3 regions of the Isoptericola haloaureus genome follow, and region 3 is predicted to be linked to each of the others. Evidence: riboswitches for the same ligand, from Rfam matches in the RefSeq annotation. Region 3 holds a riboswitch; each other region holds the start of a gene.
The links. A riboswitch is a leader RNA that binds a small molecule or an ion and turns the genes downstream of it on or off. The one in region 3 is predicted to bind thiamine pyrophosphate.
Positions count from the first base shown of each region.

Region 1 (6,547 bases), 110 kb from region 3:
TGTGGAAGTCGACGGTCACGCTGCGCGCCCGCTCGATGCCCGCGAGCAGGTGCCGACGGGTCGGGGACACGAGCAGACCGCCGCCGTAGGCCGCGTCGACGTGCAGCCACACGTCGGCCTCGTCGCACCGCTCCGTGATCCGGGCCAGGGGGTCGATCGTGCCCCGGTCGGTGGTGCCGGCCGTGGCGACGACCGCCATCGCGACGCCGCCGGTCCGGGCGGTGGCCGCGAGCGCCGCGGTGAGGGCGGCGGGGTCCATCCGGCCGTCGGCGTCGGTGCCGACCGGGACCACGGCGTCGTCGGCCAGGCCGAGGATCATCGCGGACTTCGCCACGGAGAAGTGGCTGGCGGCGGTGGCCAGGATCCGCAACCGGCCCTGACGCTCGGCGCGGGCGGCTCCGGTCAGGCGGGCACCGTCGGGGCCGGTCAGGGCACGCTCGCGGGCGGCCAGCAGGGCGTGCAGGTTGGACTGCGTGCCGCCCGAGGTGAAGACGCCGTCGCCGGCGGCGAACCCGATCCGGGCGGTGGTCCAGCCGACCAGCCGCCGCTCCATGAGGGTGGCGACGGTGGACTGGTCGTAGGTGTCCACCGAGGTGTTGATCGCCGCGAGCATGGCCTCGGCGCCGACGGCGGGGATCGCCACGGGGCAGTTGAGGTGCGCGGCGTAGCCGGGGTCGTGGAACCAGACCGTGTGGCTGGCGTAAAGGTCGGCGGTCTCGTGCAGGGCGTCGTCGGTGCCGATACCGGGGCCGTCGAGGTCGACGCCGTCGACGAGCTCGGTCAGCTCACGGCGGCTCGCACCGCTCCAGGGCTGGGTGACCGCGGCGAACCGGGAGGCGACGTCGTCGACGACGCGGCGGACCGTGCGGGCGTAGGCGCCCGCGGTGGCGCCGCGCAGCAGGGTGTCGACGCGCGTCGACCGCGTGTCGGGCGGAGTGGTGGACACGTCCGGGCGCTCCTCGAGGGGTCGGTAGGCAGGGCAGGCTCGCCTAACTTAGACAGGCCTAAGTTCCCTGTCCACCTCCCCGCCACGATTCGAGACCCGGGATCGCGGTGACGCACGCGACGTCCCGCGAGGTAGGCAACACCCAGGCCAGGTAGGCAATCACCTGGCCAGGTAGGCAGAACCGCGACGAGGTAGGCAACGTCTCCGCGAGGTAGCACGGGTCGCGTGCTACCTCGCGGAGAAGTTGCCTACCTCGCGGGACCGTGGCCTACCGCGCGGGGACCGTGGGGGTGGGCAGGTAGACCTCTCCCCCGGCGGCGCGGAACTCCGCCGCCTTCTCGGCCATCCCCGCCTCGACCTGCTGCTGCGAGGCGGCCACGACCCGCTCCTGGGCCGCGGCGTCGCCGAACTCGTCGCGGATGTCCTGCGAGATCCGCATCGAGCAGAACTTCGGCCCGCACATCGAGCAGAAGTGCGCCGTCTTGGCCGCCTCGGCCGGCAGCGTCTCGTCGTGGTAGGACTCGGCCAGCTCCGGGTCGAGGGACAGGTTGAACTGGTCGCGCCACCGGAACTCGAAGCGGGCCTTGCTCAGCGCGTCGTCGCGCGCCGTCGCCCCCGGGTGCCCCTTGGCGACGTCGGCCGCGTGCGCGGCGATCTTGTAGGTGACGACGCCGGTGCGCACGTCGTCCCGGTTCGGCAGCCCGAGGTGCTCCTTGGGCGTGACGTAGCAGAGCATCGCGGTGCCGTACCGGGCGATCTCCGTCGCCCCGATCGCCGAGGTGATGTGGTCGTAGCCCGGGGCGATGTCGGTGACCAGCGGCCCCAGCGTGTAGAACGGGGCGCCGTCGCACAGCTCCTGCTGGCGTTCGACGTTCTCGCGCACCAGGTGCAGCGGGATGTGCCCGGGCCCCTCGACCATGACCTGCACGTCGTGCTCCCAGGCCCGCTTCGTCAGCTCGGCGAGGGTGTCCAGCTCGGCGAACTGGGCGGCGTCGTTGGCGTCCGCGATCGACCCGGGCCGCAGCCCGTCACCGAGGGAGAACGCGACGTCGTAGGCCGCGAAGATCTCGCACAGCTCGTCGAACCGCGTGTACAGGAAGTTCTCCTGGTGGTGCGCCAGGCACCAGCCGGCCATGATCGACCCGCCGCGCGAGACGATGCCGGTCACCCGGTTCGCCGTGAGCGGGACGTAGCGCAGCAGCACCCCGGCGTGGACGGTCATGTAGTCCACGCCCTGCTCGCACTGCTCGATGATCGTGTCCCGGTAGACCTCCCAGCTCATCCGGGAGGCGTCGCCGTCGACCTTCTCCAGGGCCTGGTAGATCGGCACGGTGCCGATGGGCACCGGGGCGTTGCGCAGCAGCCACTCGCGGGTGGTGTGGATGTCGTCGCCGGTGGACAGGTCCATGACCGTGTCCGCGCCCCACCTGGTGGCCCACTGCAGCTTCTCCACCTCCTCGGCGATCGAGGAGTGCACGGCGGAGTTGCCGATGTTGGCGTTGACCTTCACGGTGAACGCCCTGCCGATGATCATCGGCTCCGACTCGGGGTGGTTGACGTTGTTCGGGATGATCGCCCGGCCGGCCGCGACCTCGGACCGCACGAGCTCGACGTCGACCCCCTCACGGACCGCGACGAAGCGCATCTCCGGGGTGATCTCGCCCCGGCGGGCGTAGGCCATCTGGGTGACGGGCTTCCCGGTGGCGCTGCGGCGAGGACGACGGCGCGCCCCCTGCCACTCGGCGGAGGCCGCTCCCCGGCGGGCGGCCCCGCGGCCGTCGTCGGCCAGGGTGCGGTCCCGGCCGTCGTACTCCTCGGTGTCGCCGCGCTCGGCGATCCAGGCCTCCCGCAGCGCGGGGATGCCGCGGGTCGGGTCCCCGCCGGGGCCCTCGGTGCGGTAGACCCGCACCGGGGCGTTGGCCGACCCGTCGGGCGAGTCGGCCAGGGTGATCTCGGTGACCGGGACCGTGATCCCGGACTGGGCGTCCCGCTCGACGGCGAGCGCGCGCGACGGTGCGTCGTTCTGCATGGTTGCTCCTACTTCCTACGCCGGCATAACCCGGTCAGGTTCGACGGTCCGGGCGGCGACAGCCCGATCTCAGCCCTTGCCAGGGCTCCCGTGGGATCACCCGCAACGTAGCACGCCGGCCGCGCACGCCGCTGTGGGCATGAAATCTGCAGGTTCTCCTGGTCGGAGACCTGCAGATTTCATGCCCACAGCGCGAACAGGGGCAGGTCAGACGCCGAGACCGCCGACCTGCAGCGGGTTCACACCCTCGGCCGCCATGACGTACCAGGACGTCGCGCCGGTGTGCTGGATCTGGAAGTAGCCGAACCCGAACCCGGTGTCGATGAGGCTGGAGGCCGCGACGACGCCGGACCGGTCCGGCAGCGGCGTGCCGCCGACGGTCTGGCCCGCACCGACGAGGTCCTGCGTCCGCCGGATCTGGGCGAGCAGGCCGGCCGCCCGGCGCCCGTCGCGCGAGCCGCGACCGCGGTCCGCCAGGGCGCAGGCGAGCTGGCCGGTCCCCTCGAGCCAGACGCCGTCCGGGTGCACGGGCAGCCCGTTGTAGGACGCCGTGGACTCCAGGCTCGCGCTGGAGAAGGTCACCCCGGAGATCGTCACGTCGCCGGGCAGCTGCGAGTTCCCCTCGCCGGCGACGTCGGTCGTCGCCAGGTCGGAGGCCGCCCAGTCGACCGAGCGCCCGTACCGCTCGGCCTGCAGCGCCAGCCAGCCCCACGTCGCGGGGTCGAGGGGCAGCGGGTCACGGTTGATCTCCACGCCGTCGTTCGTGCCGGTGTAGAAGAAGCCGCCCTCGCGGTCCCACACGAGGTCGACGAACGCGCGGGCGTGCTCCTGCGCACGGCGCCAGCGGTCGCCGCCGGCGAGGGCCTCGAGCTGGCGGAAGAAGGCGACGCAGTCGATGTTGTGCTCGGTCGACCCGTTGGGGATCGGGTTGTTGCCGCCGTCGACGCCGAAGGAGAAGCCGCCGAGCGGGCGCTCGGACCACGTGTTGTCCAGGATCCACTCCCCGATGCGGACCGCGCCGTCGAGGTACCGCGGGTCCCCCGTGGCGCTGAAGGTGTGCAGCAGGGCGATGCCCGGCCAGGCCATGTCGCCCACGGCCGTGCCGAGGAAACCGAACTGCCAGCCGATGTTGGCGGTGCCGTCGGGCAGCTCGAGGCCGTACGGCTGGGGCGATCCGTCGTAGAACGTGTACGGACCGGTGTTGTACCCCTGGCGCAGGCGGCCGTCGTCGTAGGCGGGGTCGTGCTGCTGGGCGAACAGGAGCCCGTCGGCCAGGGTGGCCGCACGGGCCACGTGGCCGCCCGCCAGGGAGGCGCAGATCGTCAGCGCGACGTCGTAGACGAACGCGGTCGAGAACAGCCCGAGCTGGTCGGCGTAGGACTGGGCCATGCGCGGCCCGGTGTTGACCTCGGGGTAGGCGTCGGTCATCGCCCCGAGGAACGTGTGCGCCCGCTCGACCGAGCCGACGGCGGAGGTCGCGGTCCGCGGGGTCGTGGCGAGCGCGGTCCGGCTCGCCCAGGCCTCGGCACCGGAGGCCAGCGTGAGCGCTCCGGCGGCACCGGCGATGAGCACGCCGCGGCGCGAGACGGCGGCGATCCGGTCGTCCGCGGCGCGGGCGAGCAGCCCGTCGGCGGGGGCGGGGGCGGTGCGGGGTCGTGGCATGAGCATCTCCTTCGATGATCGGGCCCCCGGCGTTGGGAGCGCTACCAGACGTAGATTACTCGTGTCACCAACCGGTGTGAAGGGCTGTGACCACGACGTGACCTGAGGACCGAGGGCCGGTCAGGAGAGGCGGACGAGGACCTGCGTACGACCGAGGACCTTGGTGCCCTCGTGCGTCACGGTCAGGTCGATCCGGGCGGTCCCGGCGTCGGCGTCGACCGCACCGACGGTGGCCGTCACCTCGACGGCGGCCGCCCCGCGGGCGGGCACCGGGACGGGCTTGGTGAAGCGGGTGCCGTACCGCACGACCGCGCCCGGGCCCCCGACCCAGTCGGTCACGACGTCGACGACGGCACCCATCGTGCACATGCCGTGGGCGATCACCCCGGGCAGCCCGACCTCGGTGGCGAACCGCTCGTCCCAGTGGATGGGGTTGAAGTCACCGCTGGCGCCGGCGTAGCGGACCAGCGCGGCACGGTCGATCTCGACGGTGCGGGTGGCGACGACGTCCCCGACGGTCAGGTCGGCGAGCTGCGGACGGGCCATCAGGAGTCCTCCCCGCGGACGACGAGGCTCGAGGTGACGGTCGCGACGTGCTCGCCGAGGTCGCCGCCCTCGGCGTCGACGGCGAACAGCTCGCAGCGCGTGGTCACCATGGAGATGCCGGCACGCTGCGTCACCGAGTCGACGTGCAGCACCGTCGCCAGCTCGTCACCGGCCACGATCGGGCGGTGGTGGGTGAACGTCTCGTCGGCGTGCACGACCCGCGAGAAGTCGATCCCGGCGTCGGGGTCGGCCACGTACTGCTGCTCGGCACGCTGGGCGATCACGACGGCGAACGTCGGCGGCGCGACGAGGTCCGGATAGCCGAGACCCCGCGCTGCCACGAGATCGTGGTGCGCGGGGTGGGAGGCTCCGACGGCGACGGCGAACTCGCGGATCTTCTCGCGGCCGACCGAGTACGGCGCGGTGGCCGGGTACTCACGCCCGGCGAACGCGGGATCGACGGAGGTCGCCACGTCGGACAGTCTCGCTCGGGACCGGTTCAGCGGGTCTCGCGGTGCGCGGTGTGCTTGCCGCAACGCGGGCAGAACTTCGCCATCTCGAGGCGGTCCGGGTTGTTCCGGCGGTTCTTCTTCGTGATGTAGTTCCGCTCCTTGCAGTCCACGCAGGCCAGCGTGATCTTCGGGCGGACGTCAGCGCTCTTGGCAGCCATGGGGTCTTCACCTCTCGCGCCCCCGGAAGGCGCTACGTGCGTCACGGATGTGGTCCGACGCCGGCCGTCGGACCGCGTGCTATGTGTTGGTAGCGAGGGCGGGGCTCGAACCCGCGACCTCACGATTATGAGTCGTGCGCTCTGACCAGCTGAGCTACCCCGCCGCGCGTGACAACGCGGAACCGTCGGACCGACCGTTCGGACGACGATCCCGCGCTCGTCACACAGAGCCCCGAAAGGGAATCGAACCCTTGACCTTCTCCTTACCATGGAGATGCTCTACCGACTGAGCTATCGGGGCGCGGGGAAGACTCTACACGGATCCGTGGGCCCGGAGGAAATCCGGGCCGCGGTGCCGCACGGGAGCCTTCCCCGAGCGATGGCCGACCTCACCGAGGGTGAGACCGGGCCTCGCGGTGGCAGGTGAGGGATTCGAACCCCCGAAGTCGATGACGGCTGATTTACAGTCAGCTCCCTTTGGCCGCTCGGGCAACCTGCCGGGTGAGTTCGCGGACGAACTCGCGGAGACAACCATAGCCGCCGAAGGCCCCGGGTGGAAATCCGTCGGACGTGGCCCTGATCACCCTCCGGGCCGGGCCCTGCCGCGAGGTCTAGTCTCGGGTCGTGACCCCTCCTGCCGCCACGGACCGCTGGGGCCTGCCGCTCGGGCTCTCCGCGTTCCTCCTGTGGGGCG
Region 1 covers NZ_JBAGLP010000118.1:519,970-526,516, forward strand. The annotation lists gene V5O49_RS12530 (pyridoxal phosphate-dependent decarboxylase family protein) at 1-946, opposite strand, end outside; gene thiC (phosphomethylpyrimidine synthase ThiC) at 1,215-2,975, opposite strand; TPP riboswitch at 2,971-3,075, opposite strand; gene V5O49_RS12540 (AGE family epimerase/isomerase) at 3,183-4,637, opposite strand; gene V5O49_RS12545 (MaoC family dehydratase) at 4,758-5,183, opposite strand; gene V5O49_RS12550 (FAS1-like dehydratase domain-containing protein) at 5,183-5,656, opposite strand; gene rpmG (50S ribosomal protein L33) at 5,683-5,853, opposite strand; tRNA gene V5O49_RS12560 (tRNA-Met) at 5,941-6,017, opposite strand; tRNA gene V5O49_RS12565 (tRNA-Thr) at 6,082-6,154, opposite strand; tRNA gene V5O49_RS12570 (tRNA-Tyr) at 6,271-6,352, opposite strand; gene rarD (EamA family transporter RarD) at 6,478-6,547, shown strand, end outside.
Region 1: it holds a riboswitch for thiamine pyrophosphate, as region 3 does, so the genes downstream of both, thiC (phosphomethylpyrimidine synthase ThiC) here and thiO (glycine oxidase ThiO) in region 3, are expected to answer to the same signal.

Region 2 (6,547 bases), on a different contig from region 3:
ACCGTCACCGACAGCGCGTTGCGGCCGCCCGTCGTCCCCAGCGCGACGTAGTTGTCCAGCCCCCAGCTGCCGTCCGGGGCGCGCAGCGAGCGGGCCACCAGACCCGCCAGCGGAGTCACGACCAGCAGGCCGACCACGACGAGGGTCGCCAGGGCCGGCACGGCGTCGGACGCCCGGCGCCAGGAGAACCGGTGGGCGGCGGAGCGGTCGCTGCTCAGGTGCAGAGCGCGTTCGCGCCGGGCCCGCAGGCGGGCGCTGACCAGCAGCGCCCCGGTGACGACGACGAGCTGCAGGATGCTGAGCACCGCGGCCGCGCGCAGGTCGAGGAACTGGGTGGTGCGGATCCAGATCTCCGTCTCGATCGTGCCGTAGCGCATCCCGCCGAGGACGAGGACGACGCCGAACGCCGTCGCGCAGAACAGGAACACGACGGCGGCCGCGGACGCGATCGCAGGCCCGAGGGCGGGCAGCGTCACCGTGCGGAACGCCCGCCACGGGCTGGCGCCGAGGGAGCGGGCCGCCTGCTCGGCACGCGGGTCGAGACGTTCCCACAGCCCGCCGACCGTGCGCACCACGACGGCGTAGTTGAAGAAGACCAGGGCGATCACGACCCCGGCGAACGACTCCTCGACGCCGAGCCAGCCGAACGTCCCCCCGGGGGCGAAGAGCGCACGGAAGGCCACGCCGACGACGACGGTCGGCAGCACGAACGGCACGGTCACCAGCCCGCGGGCCACCGTCCGACCGGGGAACCGGCACCGGTACAGCACGTAGGCGCCGGGCAGCCCGAGCAGGACCGCCAGGGCGGTGCCGACGGTCGCCTGCGCCAGCGTCTGGCCCACCACGCGCCACGTGCGCGGCTGGGACAGGACCTCCCCGAACCCGGACAGGTCGAGCACCCGCGTGCCGCCGTCGTCGGCGAAGAAGCCCTGGGCGACCAGGGCCGCGACGGGCCACGCGAAGAAGACCCCGAGGAACAGCAGGGGCAGCCCTGCGGCGAGGGCCCACCACAGCCAGGTCCCCGGGGCCGGTCGACGGCGGGGCGCCCGCACGGACGCCCCGCCGCTGGCGGGGGACGTCACCCGATGACCGTCGCCGTCCACTGCTCGATCCACTCGTCGCGGTGCGCATCGATCTCGGCCGGCGCGACGTCGAACGGGTCCTCGGCCAGCGGGGCGAACTGCTCCCACTCGGCCGGCAGCTCGACGCTGTCGTCGGCCGGGTACATGTACATGTTCGGCGGGACGTCGGCCTGCACCTCGGCGGAGGAGAGGAAGTCCACCAGGGCGCGCGCGCCGTCCGGGTTGTCGGTCCCGGCCAGGACGCCGGCGTACTCGACCTGGCGGAAGCAGGTGTCCAGCAGCGCCGCCGTCGTGGTCTCGCTGCCGTCCTCGGTGACCGTGAACGCGGGCGAGGTCGCGTACGACAGCACGATCGGCCGCTCACCGCCCTCCCCGGCGCCGGAGAAGTCGACGTAGTAGGCGTCCGACCAGCCGTCGGTGACCTTGAGGCCGTTGTCGGAGAGGTCGGCCCAGTACTGCTCCCAGCCGTCCTCGCCGAAGGCGTCGACGGTAGCGAGCAGGAACGCGAACCCGGGCGAGGAGGTCGCCGGGTTCGTCACGACCGTGAGGTCCTCGTAGGCCGGGTCGGTGAGATCCTCGAGCGTGCTCGGCGGCTCGACCCCCTCGTCCTCGAACCAGGTGGTGTCGACGTTGAGGCAGACGTCGCCCTTGTCGATCGGGGTGAGGCCCTCGAGCGCGGGGTCGACAAGGTCGGTCACGGACGGGTCGAGCTCGTCCGGGGTGTACGGCTCGAACACGCCGGCCTCGACGGCGCGTGAGGCGAACGTGTTGTCGACCCCGTAGACGACGTCGCCGAGCGGGCTGTCGGCCGTCAGCACGAGCTGGTTGACCAGCGTGCCGGCGTCGCCCGCGGCGGCCTGCTCGACCGTGAGGCCCGTCTCGGACTCGAAGGACTCCAGCAGGCCCTCGCTCAGGGCGAAGGAGTCGTGGGTGACGAGCGTGACGGTGCCGGACAGCTCCGGGGTGCCGCTCTCGCTCGCGGACGTCGTGGGCGAGCTCTGCGCCTCGCCCGGCGTGTCCTCGCCCGTGCAGGCCGCCAGCGCGGGCAGCAGGGCGACGACGGCGGTGGTCGCCAGCGTGCGACGGGTACGACGATTCATCTGTCCTCCTCAGACGTGCGAGAAGGGGGTCCGCCGATCGGGGGTCCGATGCGACGGGATCGAGAAGCCCGACTTCCTCCACCGGTGCTAACCGGATCAGGTTCGAGGGTCTGCGGTGGTCCGCACTCTCAGCGCCGGTGGCGCTCCCCTGTCGTTCCCTCCGAGCCTACACACCGTGAGCGCGCTACGGTGGTGGCGTTCGTGGTGCGGACGCCCGCCGTGAGACGGCCGTCACGCACCACCCGGCGCACCGATCGACAGGAGGACCCGTGGAGCAGTCCGAGAGCACCGAGCCGACGCTGGCCGTCAAGGTCGGGACGATGGCGGCGACGCTCGCTGCCGGTTGGGTGGCCCAGAAGCTCATCAAGACGATCTGGGAGAAGTCCACGGGCAAGGACGCGCCCATCGACCTGGACGCGGACGACATCCCGATCCTCCAGGCCATCACGTTCGCCGCCGTCACCGGTGGTGCCGCGGTGCTCGCGCGGCGGCTCGCCCGCCAGGGTGTCGCCAAGGCCGTCGACCGGCGCGCGCACCAGGTCTCGACGGTCTGACGCGGTCGACGCCGGACGCGACCGGCCCGGGACCGGCGGCTCGCGCCGTCCGGCGTGCGGTCAGCGCGAGCTGCTCTGGCGCCGGCGCGCCAGCTGGGCCTCGTGCCCGTGCGGCCGGTCCACGCTGTGCACGGACTCCAGGGCGGTCCGCAGACGGTCGTCGGGCTCGCCGGTCGCGGACCGGAGCGCGGTGACGACCTGTGCTGCCGCCGCCTGTACCGGAATCCCGGCGCGTGCCGCGACCTCGCTGATCTGCTCGGCGGCCGCCGCCTCGTCGACGCCCCGCACGACCATCAACGACCCCTTGACCTGCTCGACGGCGGCGGCCGAGACCATGGCCCGCCCGACGGCGCGGTGCGTCTCGCGCTCCAGGGTCTCGCGGGCGACCGGGCTCACGTCGAGGACGTAGCCGCCCACCTGCGCGATCGTGCCGTCGTCGGCGACCTGCCCGCGACCCGTGACGACGACGGTGCGCGCCTTGCCGTGCGGGTCGATGATGCGGTGCGCACTGCTGAACGGGCGACCGGCGCGCAGGGAGACGATGGCGGTGCGGGAGACGCGGGCCCGGTCGTCCGGATGGGTCCGCGCGCGGATGAGATCGACCGTCGGCGTGATGTCACCGGGTTCGCAGCCGTACATGCGATAGACCTCGTCCGACCACCAGACCGCACCCGAGGGTGCGTCGATCCGATAGCGGCCCACGACGAGCTGGGTACCGGTGGACAAGGCGTCGGTGACGCTCGAGAGCGCAGAGCCCCTCATGGTCCTCGACGACGACGGCGAGCTCATCGGATCTCCTCCCGACTGTCCCCGGGCCGGACCGGGGCCGGTGGGGCCACCGTACTCCGACGAGTGACGACCGCCACCTGGGCAGATGTCCGCACGCGCAGGTTCACCCGCAGGTTCACCCGCGGTCCACGATGTGCCCGACCCAATCGTCGGCGGTGACGACGGCGGTGTCAGGCCGGCGCAGGGTCGGCGCGGGTTCGGCCGGGTGGGCGCGGGGTTGGGGGGATAGCAGTCAGGCCCCCAACCCGTGAGGGGTTGGGGGCCTGCTGTGAAGGGTGTCCGGCGGCGTCCTACTCTCCCACCCCGTCTCCAGGGCAGTACCATCGGCGCTGAAGGGCTGAGCTTCCGGGTTCGGTATGGGACCGGGCGTTTCCCCTTCGCTGTGACCGCCGTAACAGTATCGAGTTGTCGGGTCCCCCACGTATTTGCCCCGGCTGCCACGCAGGGTGGCGGGGGGGGTGGGGGTGGTGCCCGTTTCTCGGGAACCGCACAGTGGACGCGGAGCAAGCAGTGTAGGTGTGTTGAAGTTGTCGGCTGATTAGTACCGGTCAGCTGCGACAGTCGTTGGTCCTGTCTTCCACTTCCGGCCTATCTACCCAGTGGTCTAGCTGGGTGCCTTCACAGGTCTAGCCTGTTGGAAACCTCATCTTGAAGCAGGCTTCCCGCTTAGATGCTTTCAGCGGTTATCCCTCCCGAACGTAGCGAACCAGCGGTGCTCCTGGCGGAACAACTGGCATACCAGAGGTTCGTCCGTCCCGGTCCTCTCGTACTAGGGACAGCCCTTCTCAAGTTTCCTGCGCGCGCAGCGGATAGGGACCGAACTGTCTCACGACGTTCTAAACCCAGCTCGCGTGCCGCTTTAATGGGCGAACAGCCCAACCCTTGGGACCTACTCCAGCCCCAGGATGCGACGAGCCGACATCGAGGTGCCAAACCATCCCGTCGATATGGACTCTTGGGGAAGATCAGCCTGTTATCCCCGGGGTACCTTTTATCCGTTGAGCGACGGCGCTTCCACGAGCCACCGCCGGATCACTAGTTCCGACTTTCGTCCCTGCTCGACCTGTCGGTCTCACAGTCAAGCTCCCTTGTGCACTTGCACTCGACACCTGATTGCCAACCAGGCTGAGGGAACCTTTGAGCGCCTCCGTTACTTTTTGGGAGGCAACCGCCCCAGTTAAACTACCCACCAGGCACTGTCCCTGGTCCGGATCACGGACCGAGGTTAGATGGTCGATGCGGTCAGAGTGGTATTTCAACGGCGACTCCACCGGCGCTGGCGCGCCGGTTTCATAGTCTCCCACCTATCCTACACAAACCGCACCGAACACCAATACCAAGCTGTAGTAAAGGTCCCGGGGTCTTTCCGTCCTGCTGCGCGTAACGAGCATCTTTACTCGTAGTGCAATTTCGCCGAGTTCGTGGTCGAGACAGCGGAGAAGTCGTTACGCCATTCGTGCAGGTCGGAACTTACCCGACAAGGAATTTCGCTACCTTAGGATGGTTATAGTTACCACCGCCGTTTACTGGGGCTTAAATTCTGGGCTTCGCCGAAGCTGACCCGTCCTCTTAACCTTCCAGCACCGGGCAGGCGTCAGTCCGTATACATCGTCTTGCGACTTCGCACGGACCTGTGTTTTTAGTAAACAGTCGCTTCTCCCTGGTCTCTGCGGCCCTCACCGCTACCCCCAGCAAGTGGGTTCACGGATCAGGCCCCCCTTCTCCCGAAGTTACGGGGGCATTTTGCCGAGTTCCTTAACCACGATTCTCTCGATCGCCTTAGTATTCTCTACCTGACCACCTGAGTCGGTTTGGGGTACGGGCGGCTAGAACCTCGCGTCGAGGCTTTTCTTGGCAGCTGAGGATCACCCGTTTCCCGCATACGCGGTCACCGTCGACTCTCACCCTGGTGTCTCGCGGATTTGCCTACGAGACGGGCTACGGCCTTGGACGTGGTCAACCATCGCCACGCCGGGCTACCTTCCTGCGTCACCCCTGTTAACACGCTTACCTAGTACCGGTTCGGGTCCCACGCCTAGACACCGGTGACGTCCCGAAGGACGTCGGTGGTGGTTCGGGGTGGTTAGCATCACCGGATTCGGTATGGGCGGTTCTTCGCCGGTAGGAGAATATCAACTCCTTGTCCATCGACTACGCCTGTCGGCCTCGCCTTAGGTCCCGACTTACCCAGGGCGGATTAACCTGGCCCTGGAACCCTTGGTCATTCGGCGGACGGGTTTCTCACCCGTCTTTCGCTACTCATGCCTGCATTCTCACTCGTGTGGTCTCCACCGCTGGATCACTCCGCGGCTTCACCGCCCACACGACGCTCCCCTACCCGCCCACACACCTGAACAGCGACCTGAGTCGCTGCTGGGCTTGTGTGAGCGCCACGGCTTCGGCGGTGTACTTGAGCCCCGCTACATTGTCGGCGCGGAATCACTTGACCAGTGAGCTATTACGCACTCTTTCAAGGGTGGCTGCTTCTAAGCCAACCTCCTGGTTGTCTGGGCAACTCCACATCCTTTCCCACTGAGCACACGCTTAGGGGCCTTAGCCGGTGGTCTGGGCTGTTTCCCTCTCGACTACGAAGCTTATCCCCCGCAGTCTCACTGCCACGCTCTGGCTTGCCGGCATTCGGAGTTTGGTTGACGTCAGTAACCTGGTAGGGCCCATCGGCCATCCAGTAGCTCTACCTCCGGCAAGGAACGCGTGACGCTGCACCTAAATGCATTTCGGGGAGAACCAGCTATCACGAAGTTTGATTGGCCTTTCACCCCTAACCACAGGTCATCCCCTCAGTTTTCAACCTAAGTGGGTTCGGTCCTCCACGCCGTCTTACCGGCGCTTCAACCTGCCCATGGCTAGATCACTTCGCTTCGGGTCTAGACCCGGCGACTGAATCGCCCTGTTCGGACTCGCTTTCGCTACGGCTTCCCCACACGGGTTAACCTCGCCACCGAGCACTAACTCGCAGGCTCATTCTTCAAAAGGCACGCCGTCACCCCCACCAAGGAGGCTC
Region 2 covers NZ_JBAGLP010000116.1:245,619-252,165, forward strand. The annotation lists gene V5O49_RS06585 (ABC transporter permease) at 1-1,082, opposite strand, end outside; gene V5O49_RS06590 (thiamine ABC transporter substrate-binding protein) at 1,079-2,182, opposite strand; TPP riboswitch at 2,239-2,342, opposite strand; gene V5O49_RS06595 (DUF4235 domain-containing protein) at 2,452-2,736, shown strand; gene V5O49_RS06600 (PAS domain-containing protein) at 2,797-3,462, opposite strand; rRNA gene rrf (5S ribosomal RNA) at 3,803-3,919, opposite strand; rRNA gene V5O49_RS06610 (23S ribosomal RNA) at 4,044-6,547, opposite strand, start outside.
Region 2: it holds a riboswitch for thiamine pyrophosphate, as region 3 does, so the genes downstream of both, V5O49_RS06590 (thiamine ABC transporter substrate-binding protein) here and thiO (glycine oxidase ThiO) in region 3, are expected to answer to the same signal.

Region 3 (6,547 bases):
CGCCCGGACATGGCGAACATGTCGCCGGCCCGCAGGGCGTCGTTGGCGACGGCGGCGACGACCTCGCCGGTGGGCAGCTTCTGCGTGACGGCGTGCCCGGTGCGGGTGGCCTTCTGGCCGACGAGCGTGGTGAACGAGAAGGAGGCCCGCAGCCAGTTCTCGACGTCGTAGGTGTGGCTGAACACGCCGGAGACGACGATCGCCACGGCCGCGACGAGCATCCAGCCGCACCACAGGAACAGCTCTCCGCCGAACCCGGAGGCGAGCCCGGAGTCGACCGCGCGTCCGAGCAGCAGCGGCGCGGACGCGGCGCCCAGGAGGGAGACGGTGCCCGCGGTGACGGCCTTGACGAGCACGTCGCGCTGACGCCACGCCTGCCAGGTGAGCAGGCGCGCCGCGGAGGACAGCGGAGGCGTGCCCGGGTCGGGCAGGGGAAGGGGGCGCACGGTCGACCAGGGTAAGCGTCGCCGAGGACGTCCGGCACCGGTTTTTCCGCGCCTATCCTGGTGCCGTGAGCACCGAGCAGAACGCCCCGACCGCGACGACCGAGCAGGCCGCGACCGCTATCCGCAAGGCGCGCGGCGCCCTGGCCCGCTACCGGGTGCTGGCGATCATCACCGGTGTGATGTTGCTCGTGCTCTGCGTCGAGATGGTCTTCAAGTACCTCGTGCCGGTGCAGGCCGTCATCGACTACATGGGCTGGGTCCCGTTCGCGCACGGGTGGATCTACGTCGTCTACCTGGTCACGGTGCTCGACCTGTGGGCCAAGATGCGCTGGGGCTTCGGCCGGCTGACCACGATGGTGTTCGCGGGCGTCGTCCCGGTGATGTCGTTCGTCCTGGAGAAGCGGGTGCACGCCGACGCCGACGCCAAGCTCGCGGCGCTCGCGCAGCGGTACGGGGCGTGACGGTGCACGACGGCGGCACGGAGGGCACCCCCGGGCGCCTCGCCCCGCTCGTCGAGCCGACCCGCGAGCTCACCGGCGCCGAGCTGGACCGGTACGCCCGGCACCTGGCGCTGCCCGGCATCGGCCCGGACGGCCAGCGGCGGCTCGCGGCCGCGCGCGTGCTGGTCGTCGGCGCCGGCGGGCTCGGCAGCCCGGCGCTGCTCTATCTCGCCGCGGCGGGCGTGGGCACGATCGGGATCGTCGACGACGACGCCGTGGACGTCACCAACCTGCAGCGTCAGGTCCTGCACGGCCAGTCCGACCTGGGCCGGTCCAAGACCGTCTCGGCACGGGCGACGGTCGCGGAGGTCAACCCGCACGTCGAGGTGGTGGAGCACGTGCTGCGCCTCGCCCCGGACAACGTCCTGGACGTGCTGCGGGGGTACGACGTCGTGCTCGACGGCGCCGACAACTTCCCGACCCGCTACCTGGTCTCCGACGCGGCCGAGATCCTCGGCGTCCCGGTGGTGTGGGGGTCCATCGACCGGTTCGACGGCCAGGTCAGCGTCTTCTGGGGCGCCCCGCGGTACGTGACGGCCGACGGCGCCCGGAGCGTTCGCCGAGGCGTCACCTACCGGGACGTCTTCCCGGTGCCGCCGCCGCCCGGCGTCGTGCCGGACTGCGCCACCGGCGGCGTGCTCGGTGCGATGTGCGGCACCGTCGGCTCGGCGATGGCCACCGAGACCGTCAAGCTGGTCACCGGCGTCGGGGAGCCGCTGCACGGCCGCCTGGCCGTGCACGACGCACTCGCCGCCGACTGGCGCGAGCTCGTCGTCCGCCCGGACCCCGGCCGGGAGCCGGTCACCGAGCTGCTGGCCGGCGACGACGCCTACGCCGCGTTCTGCGGACTGGCCCCGGCCGTCCCGGGACCCGGCCGCACGGCGGTCCCGGGCGACCTGGAGGTCAGCGCCGCCGACGCCCGCACCCTGCTCGCGGCCGACCGGCCCGCGGTCCTGGTGGACGTGCGCGAGGAGTGGGAGGCGCGGGTCCGCCCCGTGGACGGCGCCCGGCTCGTGCCCAGCGGGACGTTCCTGGGCACGGCCGCCGGCAGGCCCGACGACGTCGCGCGCGGCGCCCTGGACGCCCTGCCCACCGACCGGCCGGTGCTGCTGGTGTGCGCGGCCGGCCCCCGGTCGACCCGGGTCGCGCGGGTGGCCCGGGCGGAGGGCGTCGACGCGCGCTCCGTCGTCGGCGGGGTGCCGGCGCTGCTCGGCTGAGCCGCCGCTACAGCGACAGGTCCAGCCGGCCCTCCGCCGGTGAGCTGGCCAGCGCACCCTCGCGCCGCGGGATGCGGCCGGCGCCCGCCGCGAGCCGCCCCGCCTCGGTGGCGAGCCGCATCGCGCGGGCCATGCGCACCGGGTCCTCGGCCCGGGTGACGGCGGTGGCGAGGAGCACGCCGGCGCAGCCGAGCTCCATCGCCAGCGCGGCGTCCGAGGCGGTGCCGATGCCGGCGTCGAGGATCACCGGTACGTGCGCGGCATCGGCGATCGCCTCGATGTTGCGCGGGTTGAGGATGCCCAACCCGGACCCGATCGGCGCGCCGAGAGGCATCACGGCTGCGCAGCCGACGTCCTCCAGGCGACGCGCCAGGATCGGGTCGTCGTTCGTGTAGGGCAGGACGACGAACCCGTCGCGGACGAGCTCCTCGGCGGCCTCGACGAGCCCGACCGGATCCGGGAGGAGCGTGACGTCGTCGGCGATCACCTCGAGCTTGACCCAGCTCGTGCCGCAGGCCTCCCGGGCGAGCTGCGCGGTGAGCACCGCCTCGCGCACCGAGAAGCAGCCGGCCGTGTTCGGCAGGGCGCGGATGCCGAGGCGCTCGAGCAGACCCCAGATCCCGGCGTCCCGGGCCGCCTCGCCGCCGGCGCGCGGCGCGACGCGGCGCATGGCCACCGTCGTCAGGGCGGTGCCGGAGGCGACCAGGGCCTCCTCCAGCGTCAGCAGGTTGGCGGCCCCGCCCGTCCCCATCACCAGCGGGGACGCGATCTCGGTCCCGGCGACGACGAGCGGGGCGCCGACGTCCGTGCGCAGGTCGGTCGTTCCGGTCGTGGTCATGGCTCCTCCTCAGCCGCCCTGGACGGCGGTCACGATCTCGACGCGGTCCCCGGCGCGGACGACGGCGGTCCGCCACGTGCCGTGCGGCACGACGACGTCGTCGACGGCGACGGCGACCCCGCGGGCCACCCCGTCGACGACGTGCCCGGGCACGAGGCGGGTCACCAGCTCGGTGACGGGCAGCTCGCCCGTCGGGCCGAGGTCGTACGGTTCGCCGTTCACCCGGGCGGTGCCCGCGGGGGCGGGGGGACCCGGCGCGGCACGGGCGGCGGGGTCGACGTGCTGGTGCGCGGGGTTCATCGGGGGGCTCCGTCGGGGGTGCGGGGGTCGGGTGCGCGGGGCGGGAACCGGCGGGGGTCCGTCGCCCGCAGGGCGGCGAGCACGGCCGGTGGGTCCGTCGTGGCGACGTCGACGGCGAACCAGGAGCGGGTCAGCCCGGCCACGACGACCTCCGCGGTCAGCGGCGCGAGCAGGATGCCGTTGCGGTAGTGGCCGGTGGCCAGGTGCAGTCCGGGCACGTGCGTCGCGCCCACCAGGGGCAGGTTGTCCGGCGTGGACGGCCGGGCCCGCGGGGTGGCCTCGACCAGCGCGGCCTCGTCGATCGCGGGCAGCAGGGCGCGCGCGTCGCGCAGGAGGGCGAACACACCGCCGGCGGGTGCGCGACGGTCGTCGGGGTTCTCCTCGGAGGTCGCGCCGATCACCAGCTCGCAGTGCCCGGCCCACGGCCCCTCGGTCGCGGGCTCGCGTCCCACGACGTACACGGGCCGCCCCTGGACCAGGCCGCGGACGACGTGGCGCGGCGCCAGCTCGGGGTCCGCCTGCAGCCGCAGCGTGAGGCCCTTGACCGGCCGCACGGGGACCGCCACGCCGGGCACCTCCGCCAGCAGCGGGGCGGACGCCCACCCGGCGGCGACGACGGTCGAGCCGGCGCGGTGCCGGTCGCCGGTGTCGTCGACGGCCCCGACGACCCGGCCGTCCTGCTGCTCGAGCCGGACCGCGGCGCGCGGCACGACGGCGCCGCGGGAGTGGGCGGCCACGACGCGCCAGAGCGCGGCGTGCACGGCCCGGGGGTCGACGGCGTGGTCGCCGGGGACCCAGGCGGCTCCGCGCACGCGCTGGCCGAGCAGCGGTTCGCGCCGGCGCGCCTCGGCGATCGTCAGCTCCTCCGAGGCCACCCCGTGCCGGCCGTGCAGGGCCAGGACCCGGCGCAGCAGGGCGACGTCGGTCTCGTCGTAGCCGAGCGTCAGCGTCCCGGACTCGCGCAGCCCCACGCCCCGGCCCGCGGCGGCCTCCAGGTCGGCGGCGAACGGGAGCCAGCGTGCGGCCCCGGCCAGGTGCAGGTGCAGCGCGGCGTCCTCGGTGAACTCGGCCTCGGTGGCCGGGGCGAGCATGCCCGCGGCGGCGTGCGTGGACCCGTCGCCGGGGTCCGGGTCCAGGACGGTGACGCTCAGGCCGGCCTCGAGGGCCCGCCAGGCCACGGCCAGGCCGATGATGCCGCCGCCGACCACGACGAGGTCGCGGACGCCGTGCGGCGCCGACGAGTGACGGTCCACGGTGCTCCCTTCGCTGGCATGATCCAGATCAGGTTCGACGGTCGGCGCCGTGCGCCCTCTCAGCCCCTGCGGGCTCCCGTGCTCCGGTCACCCTACTCGCCCGTCGACCGTCCCTAGACTCGCTCACGATGACGACTCCCGCTCCTCGCAGCCGCCTCGCCGACGCCCGCCTCTACCTGTGCACCGACGCCCGCGAGGACCGCGGCGACCTGGAGGACTTCCTGCACGCCGCGCTGAGCGGCGGCGTCGACGCGGTCCAGCTGCGCGACAAGTCCCTCGACGTCGCCCGCGAGCTCGAGCTCCAGGCCCTGGTGGCGCGGGTCGCCGCCGAGCACGGCGCGCTGCGGGCGGTCAACGACCGTGCCGACGTGGCCCGGCTCACCGACGCTCCCGCGGTGCACATGGGCCAGGGCGACCTGCCGGTGCCGGCCGTGCGCTCCCTGCTCGGTCCGGGGCCGGTCCTGGGGCGGTCCACGCACTCGGCGGCGCAGGCGGCCGCCGCGGAGGCCGACCCCGACGTCGACTACTTCTGCGTCGGACCCCTGTGGACGACCCCGACCAAGCCCGGTCGGGCCGCCGTCGGGCTCGGCCTGCTGCGCGAGGTGGCCGCCACCGCGCCGACCACGCCGTGGTTCGCCATCGGGGGCATCGACGCCGACCGACTCGACGCCGTCCTCGAGGCCGGGGCGCGGCGGGTCGTGGTCGTGCGGGCGATCACCGGCGCCCCCGACCCCGAGCGGGCCGCCCGCGAGCTGCGCGAGCGGCTCGGGGCGTGACGGGTCGTGGCGGCAGCGGGCACGTGCCGGCGGATAGGATGAGGCGGTGACGTCTCCCGCCACCGCTCCCGCCACCGCATCCGCCCAGGCCGCGCCCCGCCCGGTCCTGGTCGTCGACTTCGGCGCCCAGTACGCCCAGCTCATCGCGCGCCGCGTGCGCGAGGCCAACGTCTACTCCGAGATCGTGCCGCACACGTGGACGCCGGAGCAGATGCTCGCCCGCGACCCCGCCGCGATCATCCTCTCGGGCGGCCCGTCCTCCGTGTACGCCACGGGGGCGCCGTTCGTCGACGCCGAGCTGTTCGACGCCGGGGTGCCCGTGCTGGGCATCTGCTACGGCTTCCAGGCCATGGCGCAGGCGCTCGGCGGCACGGTCGCCCAGACCGGTACCCGCGAGTACGGCGGCACCGAGGTGGAGGTGTGCGAGGCCGGGATGCTGCTCGCCGACACCCCCGTCACCCAGACCACGTGGATGAGCCACGGCGACTCCGTGCACGCGGCGCCCGAGGGCTTCGAGGTGCTCGCGACGTCGTCCGGGTCGCCGGTCGCCGCCTTCGAGGACCGCCGGCGCCGCCTGTACGGCGTGCAGTGGCACCCCGAGGTCAAGCACTCGGCCCACGGGCAGACGGTGCTGGAGCACTTCCTCTACGAGGGCGCGGGCCTGGCACCTGACTGGACGCCCGACAACGTCATCGCCGACCAGGTCGCCGCGATCCGCGCGCAGGTGGGCGACGCCCGGGTCATCTGCGGTCTGTCCGGCGGCGTGGACTCCTCGGTCGCCGCCGCGCTGGTGCAGCGCGCGGTGGGGGACCAGCTCACCTGCGTGTTCGTCGACCACGGCCTCCTGCGCGAGGGCGAGGTGGAGCAGGTCGAGCGCGACTTCGTGGCCGCGACGGGCGTCAACCTGGTGGTGCGCGACGAGCGCAAGCGCTTCCTGGAGGCCCTGGAGGGCCACAGCGACCCGGAGACGAAGCGCAAGATCATCGGCCGCGAGTTCATCCGCGTCTTCGAGGACGCCGCCCGCGACATCGTCGCCGAGGGGCACGAGCACGCCGTGCACGGCGAGGGTTCCGAGGTGCGGTTCCTCGTGCAGGGCACCCTCTACCCCGACGTGGTCGAGTCGGGCGGCGGTGAGGGCGCGGCCAACATCAAGAGCCACCACAACGTGGGCGGCCTGCCCGACGACCTGCAGTTCGACCTGGTCGAGCCGCTGCGCA
Region 3 covers NZ_JBAGLP010000118.1:405,001-411,547, reverse strand. The annotation lists gene V5O49_RS12000 (ABC transporter ATP-binding protein) at 1-446, opposite strand, end outside; gene V5O49_RS11995 (DUF3817 domain-containing protein) at 512-907, shown strand; gene V5O49_RS11990 (ThiF family adenylyltransferase) at 904-2,163, shown strand; gene V5O49_RS11985 (thiazole synthase) at 2,171-3,001, opposite strand; gene thiS (sulfur carrier protein ThiS) at 3,011-3,301, opposite strand; gene thiO (glycine oxidase ThiO) at 3,298-4,554, opposite strand; TPP riboswitch at 4,543-4,644, opposite strand; gene thiE (thiamine phosphate synthase) at 4,683-5,330, shown strand; gene guaA (glutamine-hydrolyzing GMP synthase) at 5,377-6,547, shown strand, end outside.